One region of the [Micrococcus luteus] ATCC 49442 genome, then DNA from elsewhere that is predicted to be linked to it. Evidence: predicted binding sites of a transcription regulator. Region 1 holds the regulator's gene; the other holds the start of a gene.
What was found. Region 1 encodes LexA, which represses DNA repair genes until DNA is damaged. Its sites were predicted from a motif close to TCGAACANNTGTTCGA; they were not measured.
Positions count from the first base shown of each region.

Region 2: the regulator LexA is predicted to act here: its motif matches at 2,810-2,825, upstream of GUV69_RS15200 (shikimate dehydrogenase).

Region 1 is NZ_JAAAXP010000001.1:1,636,354-1,643,620, reverse strand. It holds gene hflX (GTPase HflX) at 1-1,249, shown strand, start outside; gene GUV69_RS07385 (ATP-dependent DNA helicase) at 1,242-3,299, shown strand; gene lexA (transcriptional repressor LexA) at 3,365-4,111, opposite strand; gene GUV69_RS07375 (LysM peptidoglycan-binding domain-containing protein) at 4,588-4,938, shown strand; gene GUV69_RS07370 (histidinol-phosphate transaminase) at 5,034-6,152, shown strand; gene hisB (imidazoleglycerol-phosphate dehydratase HisB) at 6,212-6,838, shown strand; gene hisH (imidazole glycerol phosphate synthase subunit HisH) at 6,835-7,267, shown strand, end outside.
Region 2 is NZ_JAAAXP010000001.1:3,330,993-3,338,259, reverse strand. It holds gene GUV69_RS15205 (sugar phosphate isomerase/epimerase and 4-hydroxyphenylpyruvate domain-containing protein) at 1-1,828, opposite strand, end outside; gene GUV69_RS15200 (shikimate dehydrogenase) at 1,828-2,709, opposite strand; gene GUV69_RS15195 (IclR family transcriptional regulator) at 2,851-3,591, opposite strand; gene GUV69_RS15190 (MFS transporter) at 3,943-5,262, shown strand; gene GUV69_RS15185 (D-2-hydroxyacid dehydrogenase) at 5,443-6,429, opposite strand; gene GUV69_RS15180 (haloacid dehalogenase type II) at 6,455-7,129, opposite strand.

The sequences.
Region 1 (7,267 bases):
CGGGCTGTGGTCCGAAGGCACACTGGCAGACGCCGAAAACTCCCTGCGCGAACTTGCCGCCCTCGCCGAGACTGCTGGTTCGGAGGTCCTCGACGGCATGGTCCAGCGCCGTGCCAAACCTGACCCCGGCACGTTCCTGGGCTCCGGAAAGGCCCTCGAACTCAAGGAAATTGTGATGGCCACGGGCGCGGACACCGTAGTGGTTGATGCCGAACTGGCACCGTCCCAGCGCCGTGCACTCGAGGACATCGTCAAGGTCAAGGTTATCGACCGGACGGCCCTGATCCTTGACATCTTTGCCCAGCACGCCAAGAGCCGCGAGGGCAAGGCCCAGGTGGAACTGGCACAGCTCGAATACCTCCTGCCACGCCTGCGTGGCTGGGGTGAGTCGATGTCCCGCCAGGCCGGTGGCCAAGTGGGTGGTGCCGGTGCAGGCATGGGTTCGCGCGGGCCCGGTGAGACGAAGATCGAACTGGACCGCCGCCGGATCCGCACCCGCATGGCCAAGCTCCGGCGGGAGATCGCCGCGATGAAGCCGGCACGGGAAACGAAACGGGCCAACCGCCGTCGTAATTCAGTGCCCTCGGTGGCGATCGCCGGATACACCAACGCCGGTAAGTCCTCCCTGCTGAACAGGCTCACCGACGCCGGTGTGCTGGTGGAGAACGCGCTCTTCGCCACCCTGGATCCCACCGTGCGCAAGGCCGAGACCTCAGACGGCCTCGGCTACACGCTGGCCGATACCGTGGGTTTCGTGCGGTCGCTGCCCACCCAGCTGGTGGAAGCTTTCCGTTCAACCCTGGAGGAGGTGGCGGACGCTGACCTGATCCTCCACGTGGTGGACGCCTCCCACCCGGACCCCGAGGGCCAGATCGCCGCTGTCCGCAAGGTCTTCAGCGAGGTGGACGCCCGCAAAGTCCCCGAGATCATCGTGCTCAACAAGGCTGACGCCGCAGATCCGTTTGTGGTGGAGCGCCTCAAGCAGCGCGAGCCACGCCACGTGGTGGTATCGGCCCGGACCGGCCAGGGGATCGCCGAGCTGCTCAAGGCCATCAGCGACGGGATTCCGCGGCCCGGCGTCAAACTGGAGCTTCTCATCCCCTACGACCGTGGCGACCTCATCAGCAAACTGCATGAGACCGACGCCGAGATCATCAGCCTGGATCATGGCGAGGACGGTACCCGGGCGGTGGTGATGGTCCGGGAGGGCCTCGCGGCTGAACTGGAATCCTTCGTCAGTAATGACTGATTTGGTGGCAGGGGAGATCTCCGAGGCGGCCGGCGAGCAGTTCGTCATCGAATTGCTCGACCGGGCCGTCGAGGGGATGGGCGGCCAAAGCCGCGCCGGCCAGCATGAGATGGCCCGGCAAGTAACAAAAGCCATCGAAACCGGGGACCACCTTCTTGTCCAGGCCGGTACCGGCACGGGCAAGTCCCTTGCGTACCTCATTCCGCTGATTGCCCACTCGCTGGTGAGCGATAAGCCAACGCTTGTTTCCACGGCAACGCTTGCTCTTCAGACCCAGATTGTGGGCCGGGACCTTCCCCGGCTGCTGAAGACCATCACTCCTGCCCTGGACCGCCCCGTCAAGGTGGCCCTGGTCAAGGGCCGTTCCAACTACGTGTGCCGGCACAAGCTCGAAGGCGGGTTCCCGTCAGAAGAGCCCGCGGAGGGCCAGCTGTTCTCTCTGGGCGAGGACACCAGCGTTCCGCACTTCGCCGCTGCCATGGGAGGGCCGTCGTCGCAACTGGGGAAGGAAGTAGTGCGCCTGCGCGAGTGGGCGGAAAAAACGGCTACGGGGGACCGCGACGAACTCCTTCCCGGTGTCACGGACCGCGCCTGGCGGCAGGTTTCCGTCACCTCGATGGAATGCCTCGGCGCGCAGAAGTGCCCCATGGCCGCCGAATGCTTCAGTGAACTGGCACGCCATGACGCGGCCGAGGCCGACGTTGTGGTCACCAATCACGCCATGCTGGCTGTCAGCGCGTTCGAAGGCCTGGCCGTTCTGCCCGAATACGACGTTGTGGTGGTGGATGAGGCCCACGAACTCCAGGACCGGGTCACCGGTGCCGTTTCCGGCCAGCTCTCCGTCGCGATGATCCACGCCGCGGCATCCGGGGCGAGGAAACACACCGCCATTACCGTTGACGCCCTCAATTCAGCCGCCGCCAACCTCGAACTCGCACTGGCAGGAGTCCCGAACGGGCTGCTGCCCAACGGGCTCAATGACGAACAGCTCGACTGCGTGGACCAGCTGCGGGAAGCCTGCAGGGCTGCCCTGTCAGACTCCAAGGGTGACGGCAGCCAAACGGCCGACGGCGGGCGGCAGCTCGCCCGCTCGCGGCTGATGCTGATCCTGGAACTGTGTGAACGGCTCATCGTGGCCCGCGAGAACCGCGAAGTCGTGTGGTTTTCCCGCGCCAGTTCCTTCGACCCGCAGCAGGGCTATTCGCAGCCTGATGAGACAGCTCCGGCGTTGATCAACATCGCGCCGCTCAGCGTCGCCGGCAAATTGCGTGAAGGGCTCTTCGCCGGCCACACCGTGGTGCTGACCTCGGCAACCCTGGCCATCGGCTCGGCGTTCGAACCTGCTGCCGGCGGCCTTGGGCTGGTAGGGGAGGGGGCGCCGAGCTGGACCGGTATCGACGTCGGCTCGCCATTCGACTATCCGAAGCAGGGAATCCTGTACGTGGCCGGGCATCTGCCCAAGCCAGGGCGGGGCGTATCACCCGAATCCCTGGATGAACTGGAGTCGCTGATCCGGGCGTCCGGGGGCGGTGCGCTGTGTCTCTTTTCCTCACGCCGTGCTGCCGAAGAAGCTGCCGAGGCGATGCGGCCACGGCTGGGGCTCAGCATCCTCTGCCAGGGCGACTCCACCATGACCGCCCTCGTCAAGCAGTTCGCTGACGAGCCGGACACCTGCCTGTTCGGCACTATGTCCCTGTGGCAGGGGGTCGATGTTCCCGGCGGGTCCTGCCGGCTGGTGGTGATCGACCGCATTCCGTTCCCGCGGCCGGATGATCCGCTGATGACTGCCCGCTCCCGCGCCGTTGCCCAGGCCGGTGGAAACGGCTTTATGGCCGTGTCCGCCACGCACGCGGCCATCCGCCTGGCCCAGGGTGCAGGGCGGCTGATCCGCTCGACGGGAGACAGAGGAGTGGTGGCTGTCCTCGATTCACGGCTGGCCACGGAGCGCTACGCCGGCTTCCTCCGCGCAGCGTTGCCGCCGTTCTGGCCGACGACTGACCGCAAGACAGCGTTTGCGGCACTCGAAAGGCTGGCCGGGAAGGGCGCCTGACCCCGTTGTGTCAGGGCCCGGGACGACATCGCCCGGGCCCTGCCGCAAACCCCTGCGGCCGGGTTCTACAACGACCGGAGGACCGACACGACCTTGCCCATGATGGTGGCATGGTCACCCAGGATCGGCTCGTACCGGGTGTTCTGCGGCAGCAGCCACGTGTGGCCATCCCGCTGCCGGAACGTCTTCACGGTGGCTTCGTCATCCAGCAGGGCTGCAACGATGTCCCCATTGGCGGCGTCTGCCTGCCGGCGCACCACAACCCAGTCGCCGTCGCAGATGGCAGCATCCACCATGGAGTCGCCGGCAACACGGAGCATAAACAGCTCGCCCTGCCCGACGAGCTGGCGGGGGAGTGGCATAACGTCTTCAACCACCTGATCGGCGAGGATCGGTCCGCCGGCCGCGATCCGGCCCACCAGCGGCACCATGGCGGTGTCCATGGCGGTGGGGAGGTCTGTGACCGTTCCACCGATGCCGTGCAGTACTGCCGGCTTGGCTGAGCCGCCGGTTTTGGCCGAGCCGCCGTCAAGTGTCAGGGGCATGAGGACTTCCATGGCGCGCGGCCGCTTAGGGTCCCGGCGGAGGTAGCCCAACTTTTCGAGCTGGGAAAGCTGGTGCGTGACGCTGGAAAGGCTTGCCAGCCCCACGGTGTCGCCAATTTCCCGCATGGACGGTGGATAGCCGTTGTCATTGACTGAGCGCTGGATGGTCTCCAGGATCTTCTTCTGGCGGGCGGTGAGCCCCTTGGGGGTCCTTTGGGACGGGCGGCCCTGCGGCGTCGCCTTGCCCTCCGCGGCTGGTGCTGCCATGTTCGCCAATGCCTTTCGGTTCCCCGGTTCCGCCCTGGCCGCTGGTGCCTTCGAACGCCCGGGCTGATTGATTGTCAGACCCTGCTGATCAACTACAGAAGTGGTTGTTCTTTGATCCAAACGTAGGCCAGCCACATTGCTTTTTCAAACATTTGTTCTAGCGAGTCTCGACAATATTCGTTCATAAGTGCTAAAAATGGAGAAGCAAAGTTCGAACATGTGTTCTATTCGTTGCTTTCGGATTCGAATATCCGAGTCCTTAGCCGGCCAAGGCCGGAACAGGCAGCAACGTACAGGGCGCACCGGGCAGCACAGTATGGTCCAGGAGGGCTCATCTCATGTCAGCTATATCTGCTTCGCAGGACACCCGTCCGCAGTTCGTTTCAGTCCAGCACCTCACCTCGCGGCTCGAGTCGGCGCAGGCGCCCGACCCCGTGGCACCGAACGCCCGGAGCGCGCGCCGGAACGGTCCGTCCCTGACATCCGCTACGTCCGTGCAGCGGAAAGAATCCCTGCCGCCTCTCCGGCTCACCCGCCGTGGCCGCATCGTGCTCATTGGCATCCCGCTGGTGGTTCTTGCTGCGCTCCTGCTCTCGCTGGCCGGGTTCCTCACCTCTCCGGCGAAGGCGGCCGATTCCGCCGCCGGCCTCTCCGTCACCCCTACGGTGACGGTGACAGTCCAGGCAGGGCAGTCGCTGTGGGCCATCGCGGGCGCTGCTGCACCCGAGCGGGATCCGCGCGACGTCATCGCGGACATCGTGCAGCTGAACAACCTCACTGCCGGCGGCGTGGTGCCGGGCCAGCAGCTCTTCGTCCCCACTCAGTAGGCGCAGCACCTCAGAAGGTCTGCCGGAGGTCCCTGCCGCGGCCAGCGGATGCCGTCACATTTTCCGGGCGTCCCGTTCGGAACTAAACTGTTCAGGTGAATGACCAGCTAGAGCGCCTGAACCGACTTCCCCTCCGGACCAACCTCCGCGGGCTGACCCCGTACGGTGCTCCGCAGCTGGATGTCCCCATCCTGCTGAACGTCAATGAGAATACCCACGGCGTCCCGGCGGATGTGCAGGCTGCCATCAGCGCGGCCGTCGCGGAAGCGGCGGCAGGTCTCAACCGCTACCCGGACCGTGAGTTCACCGATCTCCGGGAAGCGCTGGCCGAATACCTTGGCCACGGGCTCGACGCCACCAACATCTGGGCAGCGAACGGATCAAACGAGGTACTCCAGCAGATCCTGCAGGCATTTGGCGGTCCCGGCCGCAAGGCCCTGGGTTTCCCGCCCACGTATTCCATGTACCCGCTGCTGGCCAGCGGCACCGACACTGAGTACATCGTGGGGCAGCGGGCCGAGGGTTACGGGCTCAGTGCCGAATCGGCGGCTTTGCAGGTCAAGGAACTCCAGCCCAACATCGTTTTCCTGTGTTCGCCCAACAACCCCACGGGCACCGGCCTCGGCCTGGACGTTGTGGAAGCGGTTTACGCTGCCGGCGAAGCCAGCCAAACCATCGTCATCGTCGACGAGGCCTACCACGAGTTTGCCCACGACGGCACGCCCAGCGCCCTGACCCTGCTCCCCGGCCGGGAACGACTGATTGTTTCCCGCACCATGAGCAAGGCCTTCGCCCTCGCCGGTGCGCGCCTTGGCTACATGGCAGCCGCGCCCGAGGTCACGGACGCCCTCCGCCTGGTCCGGCTGCCGTACCACCTCTCCGCCATCACGCAAGCGACGGCCCTCGCCGCACTTCAGCACCGGACTGCCCTGATGGCAGACGTCCGCGACATCAAGGAACAGCGGGACCGCATCGTCACGGAGCTGACCCGCATGGGCCTCAAGCCCGCGGCTTCCGACTCCAACTATGTCTTCTTCGGAGGGCTCGATAACCCGCACGAGGTGTGGCAGCAGTTGCTTGACGCCGGGGTGCTGATCCGGGACGTCGGGATCCCCGGGCACCTGCGCGTCACGGCGGGAACTGAGACGGAGACCACAGCGTTCCTGACCTCCCTGGAGGGCATCCTGGCCCGCCAGGCCAAGCTCCCAGCCTAAACTTGAAGTACCGGCGCCCCGCGCGCCCCACCACTCCTGCGCTTAAAGGACATATGACCATGAGTTTCACCGGATCGAACACTGCCCAGTCCCGGACTGCCCGCATGGAGCGGGCCACCAGTGAATCGTCAGTGCTCGTGGAGATCAACCTCGACGGCACGGGCGTCTCGGACATCGACACCTCCGTCCCGTTCTACGACCACATGCTCACGGCGCTGTGCAAGCACTCGCTCATTGACATGACGGTCAAGGCTACCGGTGACATCCACATCGACGTCCACCACACGGTGGAGGACGTCGCCATCACCCTCGGTGAAGTCCTGCGCACGGCGCTGGGCAACAAGGCCGGCATCCGCAGGTTCGGCGAGGCCACCGTCCCCCTCGACGAAGCACTCGCCCACGCTGTTGTGGACGTCTCGGGGCGCCCCTACCTGGTGCACGGCGGCGAGCCCGCCGGCCAGGAGTACCACCTGATCGGCGGCCACTTCACGGGATCTCTGACCCGGCACGTCTTCGAGGCCATCACCCTGCACGCCGGCATCTGCCTGCACATGAACGTCATCGCGGGCCGGGACCCCCACCACATCGTCGAGGCCCAGTTCAAGGCCTTCGCCCGCGCCCTGCGCGCCGCCGTCGAACCCGACCCCCGCGTGGAGGGAATCCCCTCCACCAAGGGTGCCCTGTGACCGGCCAGATCCTCCGGGACGGTGCCGTGATCGATCCGGCTACCGGCAAGAAGCCCGTCTCGCCCGAAGGCAAACCCACAGTGACCGTCCTCGATTACGGGTCAGGCAATGTCCGCTCGGCCGTGCGGGCCCTCGAACGGGCCGGAGCCGAGGTCCTCCTCAGCTCCAAAGCCGAGGACGTGCTCAACGCTGACGGCCTCGTGGTGCCCGGTGTCGGTGCTTTTGAAACGGTGATGCGCGAGCTCAAGGCTGTGGACGGAATCCGGCTGATCGGCAGGCGCGTGGCCGGCGGCCGGCCCGTCCTGGCCATCTGCGTGGGCCTGCAGGTGATGTTCGAGGCCGGCGTCGAGCACGGAACGGAAGCCGAAGGCATGGGCGAGTGGCCCGGCAAGGTGGAGCTCCTTCCTGCCGAGGTGGTCCCGCACATGG
Region 2 (7,267 bases), 1.7 Mb from region 1:
CGGTGTAGAAGTGCAGGAACTCGCCGTCGGCGTCCCGGTCGTACAGGAGGTTCAGCTCCTGCAGCGTTGCCAGGAAGTCCGGGGCCAGGCCGAACCGGGCGTCCAGGTCCTCGTAGTAGTTCGCCGGGATCTCCAGGAACTCCAGTCCGCGGGCCTTGCAGTCCCGGGCGGTGGCCACCAGATCATCCACGGCGAACGCGATGTGCTCCTGGTAGGTTTTGCGCTGGCCTGCGCCTGAACCGTCCTGCTGGATAAGCGGCGCCAGGTTCAGCACCAGCCGCACCGAGCGGTCGTCCGTGGCCATGACCTGCGAGCGGACCAGGCCGGTGGGGCTCGGCACCTCCGCGAACGGCTGGGGCGTCAGGGCGAGGGCGCTGGTGTAGAAGAGAACGGCCTCGTCAAAGTGCTGCCATGGCTGGGCCAGGTTGACGTGATCAATCACCGCAGCGGCTCCGGCCGCGGGCGCTACCGGCCCCTCGCCGGGCTCCGCCGTCTCGCCGAATTCGCTTGTCCAGGCGGCAGTGCCGTCCGGGCTGCCCTGGCACAGGAAAACCTCCGTGGAGTCCGGCGCCGCGAAGCCCTGGAACACCTCCTCGTTGGCCTGGCTCGTGCGCGGAACCGCGGGGGCCTTGAGCTGCCGGGCCCGGGCGGAGGCAATCACGGGTGAGTCGACGTCAAATCCCAAAGCCGCGATGGCCGGTGACGCATCCGCGGCACTCTCCCCCAACCCGGGGGCCGCCTCGTTGACGATCACCCGGGCGTGGCCCATGGTCCACAGCTGCACAACCTTGGTGCGGTGCCGGCCGTTGAATTCAAAGCCGAGCTGGCCGAGGACAGTTTCGAGGCCCTTGGTGTCGGCGGCCCTGACCTCGGCAAAGTTGTAGCCTGCCGGCTCGGCCACCTGCGGGAGGGTGGCCAGTTCCATGGGATAACGACGGCGGAACGGGGCCGCAGGACCACCAGCACCGGTGGGCCCGGCGCCCGCAACGGACAGAGCGGGTGCGTTGGCGTCGAGCCACTTGGCGCTCTGTTCCTCCAGCCAGATGAGCGAGCGCATGCCGTCCACGGCGGTGCGCTCCACGTCCGACTGGCGGAAGACGTCGTTGAAGATTTCCAGCGACACCGGCCCGCTGTAGCCGGCCCTGACAACGTGGCCCATGAACTTGGCGAGCTCGAACTGCCCCTCGCCCGGGAACACCCGGTAGTGCCGGCTCCAAGACAGGACGTCCATGGAGAGCTTCGGGGCGTCCGCCACCTGCACGAAGAAGATCTTCTCCGGGCTGAAGGCCTCGATGGGCGCGGTGTCCCAGTTGCGGGAAAGGATGTGGAAGGAGTCCAGGCAGGTGCCCAGGTTGGGGTGGTCCACGGCTTCCACCAGCCGGTGGGCGTGCTCGTAGTCGCTGACGTACTTGCCCCAGGCCAGGGCTTCGTAGGCGACCTTGACGCCGTGGTCCCCTGCCAGTGCTGCCAGCCGGCCAAGCTGCTCAGCCCGGAGGTCGTCGCTGTCGATGCTGGCCGTGGCCACGTTGGAGCAGACCAGGATGGTGTCCATGCCCAGGCGGGCCATCAGCTTGAATTTGGCTTCAGCACGGCGGAGGTTGGCCGTGAGGAGGTCCTCGGACACGCTGTCGAAGTCACGGAACGGCTGGTAGAGGTCAAGCGTGAGGCCAAGGTCCGCCGCCATCTTGCGGACGTCCTCGGGCTTAACGGGCGAGGTGACCAGGTCCTGCTCAAAGATTTCAATGCCGTCGAAGCCCGCGATGGCGCAGGCCTGCATCTTTTCCTTCAGTGTGCCGGAGAGGCAGACGGTGGCGATTCCGGTGCGCATCAGGCGGCCACTTCTTCCTGGGCCACGAGCTCCAGGAAGTGTCCGCGCATGCGGTCAGCATCGGCTTCCAGCCCGGTGAAGATCCGGAAGGAGTCAGCCGCCTGCCCCACGGCCATGCGGCCGCCATCCAGGACCGCGCAGCCCTTGGCACGGGCACCCAGGACAAGCTCGGTCTCGATGGGGCGGTAGACAATGTCCGCCACCCAGTGCCGGGATTCGAGGAGGTCAAGGTCCAGCGGGACGCCCGGGTGGGCGGCCATGCCCACCGGCGTGCAGTGGACCAGGCCGTCGGCCGGCGGCATCAGCTGCGGCAGCTCCGCCGTCGTACGCGGTGTGATGGTGCGGTCCGGGAAGAAGCCGGCCAGTTCCGCGGCGCGCGCCGCACAGCGGGCTGCGTCCGTATCCACCAGGTCGAGCACCTTCACGCCTGCGGTGAGCAGGGCGTAGGCGACGGCGGACCCGGCACCTCCTGCGCCGAGCTGGACCACGCGGTCCAGCCGGGCGCCCGGAAGGCCGGACGCCAGGGCGGCGGCAAAGCCGGAGAAGTCGGTGTTGTGCCCGATGAAGCGGCCGTCCTCGATCACCACGGTGTTGACGGCGCCGAGGCGGAGCGCATCCGGCGAGACCTCGTCCAGGTGCTGGAGGACCAGCTGCTTGCAGGGGTGGGTGATGTTCAGGCCGTTGAAGCCGAGGCTGCGGGCGCTTTTGAGGAGCTCCCCCACGGCGTCGCCGGTCAGGCCGAGCTCCAGCAGGTCGATGGGGCGGTAGAGGTAGCGCAGGCCTTGGACATCGCCTTCGCGTTCGTGCATGGGAGGAGTGAGTGACGGCATCACGCCATCGCCGACCAGTCCCACAAGGTAGGACTCAGTTCGATTGCTCATCCGGGCAGCTCCTTTGATACGGCACGTGGCGGGCGGCGGCGCTCAAGGAGGACGCGGCGGGCCAGGTGATAGGGATTACAGTACAACACTTGTTCACTTATCGCACGCTTGTTCTACATGCGAACATGCGAACATTTGCGGCTAGCGCTGGGGCAGCCGCGCAGCAAGCTCGGCAGCGGCCTCCTGCAGCAGGGGCACGTGGGCCAAAAGGCCTTCCATACTGAGGCGGAAAACAGGGACCGCCGTGGCCAGCGACGCGAAGGCGTGGCCCTGGGAGTTGAGCAGCGGCACGGCCACTGCGCGCATCCCGTTCTCGTTTTCCTCATCCATCACGGCATATCCCTGACGGCGGACCCGGTCCATTTCCGCCCGGAAGGCGGTGCGGTCGGTGATGGTGCGCTCGGTAAGCGGCTCGAGTTCCAGCTCCTCGATGAGGGCCTCCCGCTCCGCATCGTCCGCAAACGCCACGAGAGCCTTCCCGACGGCGGTCGCATGCAGGGCGCCCAGATGGCCAGGGTCGCTGGTCACCCGGAACATCTGCGGGCCGTCCACCTTGTTGACGGTGAGGTGGTGATGGCCGTCCCGGACGCTGAGGATGGTGGCCTCCCCCGTCTGCTCGGTCACTCGGCGAAGCACCGGCATGGCCGCGCCGGCGAAGCCGTGATGCTGGGACACCCGCTGCCCCAACTGGAAGATGCGCAGGCCCAGGTGGTAACGGCGGCCGTCCGGCTCATAGTCCACAAAGCCGTCCCGGGTCAGGGAGCCCAGCAGGCGGTACGTGGTGCTGAAGGGAAGGTTGGCGCGGCGCGAGATCTCCGCGGCACTGGCACCGCGGGGCTCGTCGCCCAGGAGGACCAGCAGGCCCAGGGCCTTGCCCACCATGTCCGTGCGATCACCCTTGGATGATTTTGACTCGGCAGGGACGGTGTCACCGCCAATACCGCCGGAGGCAACATCGCCGGAAACAACGCCGTCGGGGGCTGTGGTTTGATTCACACTCATAGCTCGATGTTGCCACATCGTGGGAGCTATTTCTAGATGGTGATTATTTTCTTGACAAGTGACTGCGCTCACAGCCATCATTGTCGTATCACACAAGTAGCTCCCACTATGTGGCTACTGGTCCGGGTCTTTCCACGGACACCAGCCGCACCGCCCTCTGCCACCACAGGCAGGTGCGGCTGCGCTTCCCCAGATCCATCCGCGACAATGTCGTCACATCAAAGGAACTCCATGAGCCAGACACTTCCGTCCGCCGGGCAGGGCACTGTTGCCCCGGCCGGGACGCCCAAGAAAGCAGCCCTCGCCAGCTTCCTGGGCAGCGCCGTCGAATACTACGACTTCTTCATCTTCGGTTCTGCGGCGGCACTGATCTTTCCCACGGTGTTCTTTCCGGACGCCGGCGCCAACGCGGCCGTCATGTCCTTCGCCACCTTCGGCTTTGCCTACGTAGCGCGGCCGGTGGGCGCCGTGATCCTGGGCCACTTCGGTGACCGCGTGGGCCGGCAGAAGGTGCTGATGTTCACGCTGCTGCTGATGGGCGCCTCGACTTTCCTCATCGGCTGCCTGCCCGACTTCAACACCGTGGGCTGGTGGGCGCCGGCCCTGTTGGTGCTGGCACGCCTTTGCCAGGGCCTCTCCGCCGCCGGCGAGCAGGCCGGCGCTTCCTCCATGACGCTGGAGCACGCCCCTGACAACCGCCGCTCCTTCTTCACCTCCTGGACCCTCACCGGGACCCAGGGCGGCCAGATCCTGGCGGCCCTCGTCTTCATCCCCGTCCTCGCCCTCCCGGACGAGATCAAGTACGGCGTCGGCTGGCGCATCCCGTTCTGGCTCAGTGCCGCCGTTGTTGTTGTTGCGTTCTTCATCCGCCGCACGCTGCACGAGCCCCCCGCATTCGCGGAAGCACAGAAGACGGCCCAGATCTCCAAGCTCCCCGTTGCCGACCTCCTTAAGGGACACTGGCGCGACGTCCTGCGCGTTATTGCCTGCGCGTTCATCGCGGCCGTCTCCACCGTGTTCGGCACCCTGGCCATCAGCTACGCCAAGACCGTCGCCGGCGTTGACGGCACCACCACCCTGTGGCTGGTGGTCGGCGCCAACCTGGTAGCACTCGGCACCCAGCCCCTGTTCGGCATGCTCGCCGACAAGATCGGCCGCAAGCCCGTGTTCATCTACGGCGCGGTGGCCAGCGCGATCCTCACCCCTGTGTTCCTGCTCAGCCTGGAGTCCGGCAGCACCCCGCTGATGTTCCTCGCCGCCATCGGGTTCTTCTCCTTCGGCTACGCAGCCTCCAACGCCGTCTGGCCGTCCTTCTACGCCGAGATGTTCAGCACCAAGGTCCGCTTCTCCGGCCTGGCCATCGGTACCCAGCTCGGCTTCCTGATGGCAGGCTTCGCCCCCGCCATCGTGGCAGCGATGGGCGGCATCAAGCCCGGCGGCTGGGTCCAGATCAGCATCTTCACCGCCATCATCTGCGGTATTGCGGCGATCTCTGCCCTGACGGCCAAGGAAACCTTCAAGGTCCCCACCAAGCAGCTCGGCCTGAAGTAGGCCTGCGGCTCTGGACGGGCAGCCCGGCCCTTCCAGCCCGGTTGCCCACCGAAAAAGCCCGGCGTGTCCCAGGACGCGGCGGGCTTTTCCGTGTCCCTGTCGAACGAACCGGGCGGGAACGCACGGGGCTCGGGCTCGCGCCGGACGACCGGCGGCCACCCGGCCGCGGCCGGGCTAGCGTCAGGTCGATGGAACAAAACCGAGTGTTTTATCCACCACGTTTAGCAGGGGCCGGCCGCCGCAGTAGCGTTGCAGGTTGTCCAGGAACAACTCGCCCAGGCGTTCAAGGTGACCCTCGGTGTCGCCGCTCATGTGGGGTGTGATGATGACATTTTCCATCCGCCAGAGTGCATGCCCGGCAGGGAGCGGCTCAGGGTCCACCACATCCAGCGCTGCCCCCGCGATCCCACCGGCGGCGAGCACCTCAACCAAGGCCTCGGTTTCCACAAGCTCTCCCCGTCCCACGTTGACCAGGCAGGCCGCGGGGTTCATGGCAGCAAGGACAGCGGCGTCAACCATGCCCCTGGTATCCGCCGTCAGGGGCGCGGCCAGAATGACATAGTCATAGTCCGAGATAACACGCCGCAAGTCCTGCGAGGAGTGAATTCGTCCGAAATCTGTATCCCCCGCCCGTCCCGTCCTGCCGGCGCCGTCCACCGTCATACCGACTGCACGGCACAGCCGGGCCACTTCCCGCCCCACGGAGCCTGTGCCCACCACAAGCACCGGCCGGCCCTGGATGGCACGGGTGAGCCTGTGCTGCCAGCGCTGCTCCTGCTGCAGCCTGAAGGACCCGCGGACGTCCTTGGCGAGGTCCAGGATCATCCCCAGCACGAACTCTGCCATCGCCCTGCTGAGCACGCCCCGGGAATTTGTATAGGTGACGCCGCTGCCGGCGAGTTCACCGAACAGCAGCCTGTCAACGCCGGCGGCGGAAACATGGACCCATTTCAGCGAGGAAGCGGCGCTCCAGTTCGCGCGCAGGGCCGGCGAGAACGAGTGCCACTGGAACAGGACATCCGCCCCGTCCAGCGCCGATGCCAGGCCGTCCGCCCGCGTGAGCCGGACGTCTGCCAGTTCCCCGATCTCTGCCAGGTATGGCGGCGGTGCTTCCCGGTACAGGACCGCAACGGCCGGACGCCTGCCGCTGAGGGGACGCGATGTCATGGGAGCCCTTCCTGTCGCAGCCGGCCTACAAGCCCAGAATCCTGTTGAGCTCTTCGAGGGAACGGACGGTGGCGTAGTTGTAGCCCGGCCCCGGCGGGTCATACCCCCGGTCCAGGAGGACGGTATTGGTGAACCCCAGATCGTGGGCAGGCATCAGGTCATAGCGGGTGTGCGAGGACACATGCAGGAACTGCTCCGGAACAGCATCCAGCTGATCGAGCATGTACTCGAAGGCCTGGTAGCGGGGCTTGTAGGCGCCCGCCTGCTCTGCGGAATACACGGCATGGAAAGCTGCGCCGAGCTTCGGCACGCTGACGTCCAGGAAGCTTGTGTCCGCGTTGGACAGAACCACGAGTTTGTAGTTTTCCCCCATGGTGCTCAGTGCCGCCGGGACATCGGCGTGCGGCCCCCAGCCCAGGACAGCTTCGGCGAACCGGGCGCCGGCATCGTCACTGCGGGCCAGCTCCCACTTACGGCAGACCCGGTCGAATGCGTCCTGGAGCACCTGCTGGTAGCCGTAGTAGTCACCGCACACCTGGTCATAGCGGTAGGCCCGGAAGTCACGGAGAAACTGCTGCATCTGCTCTTCGGGGATCCGCCCGGCCAGCAACTGACGGGTGGCGGGGACGATGTTGAAGTTAATCAGGGTGCCGTAGCAATCAAAGGAGATGTACTCCGGCCGCAAAGTGGCGTCAGCCATGTCTGGTCCGTTCCGTTCGCAAGGGGGCTCCCAGAATTTTAGGCTGCCCTTTCGACGGTGGCGTGCCTGAACGGACATGAACCGACATGAAACGGAAAGGGGATGACACGGAGTTCTTGATCATGCTCAGGTGAGGCT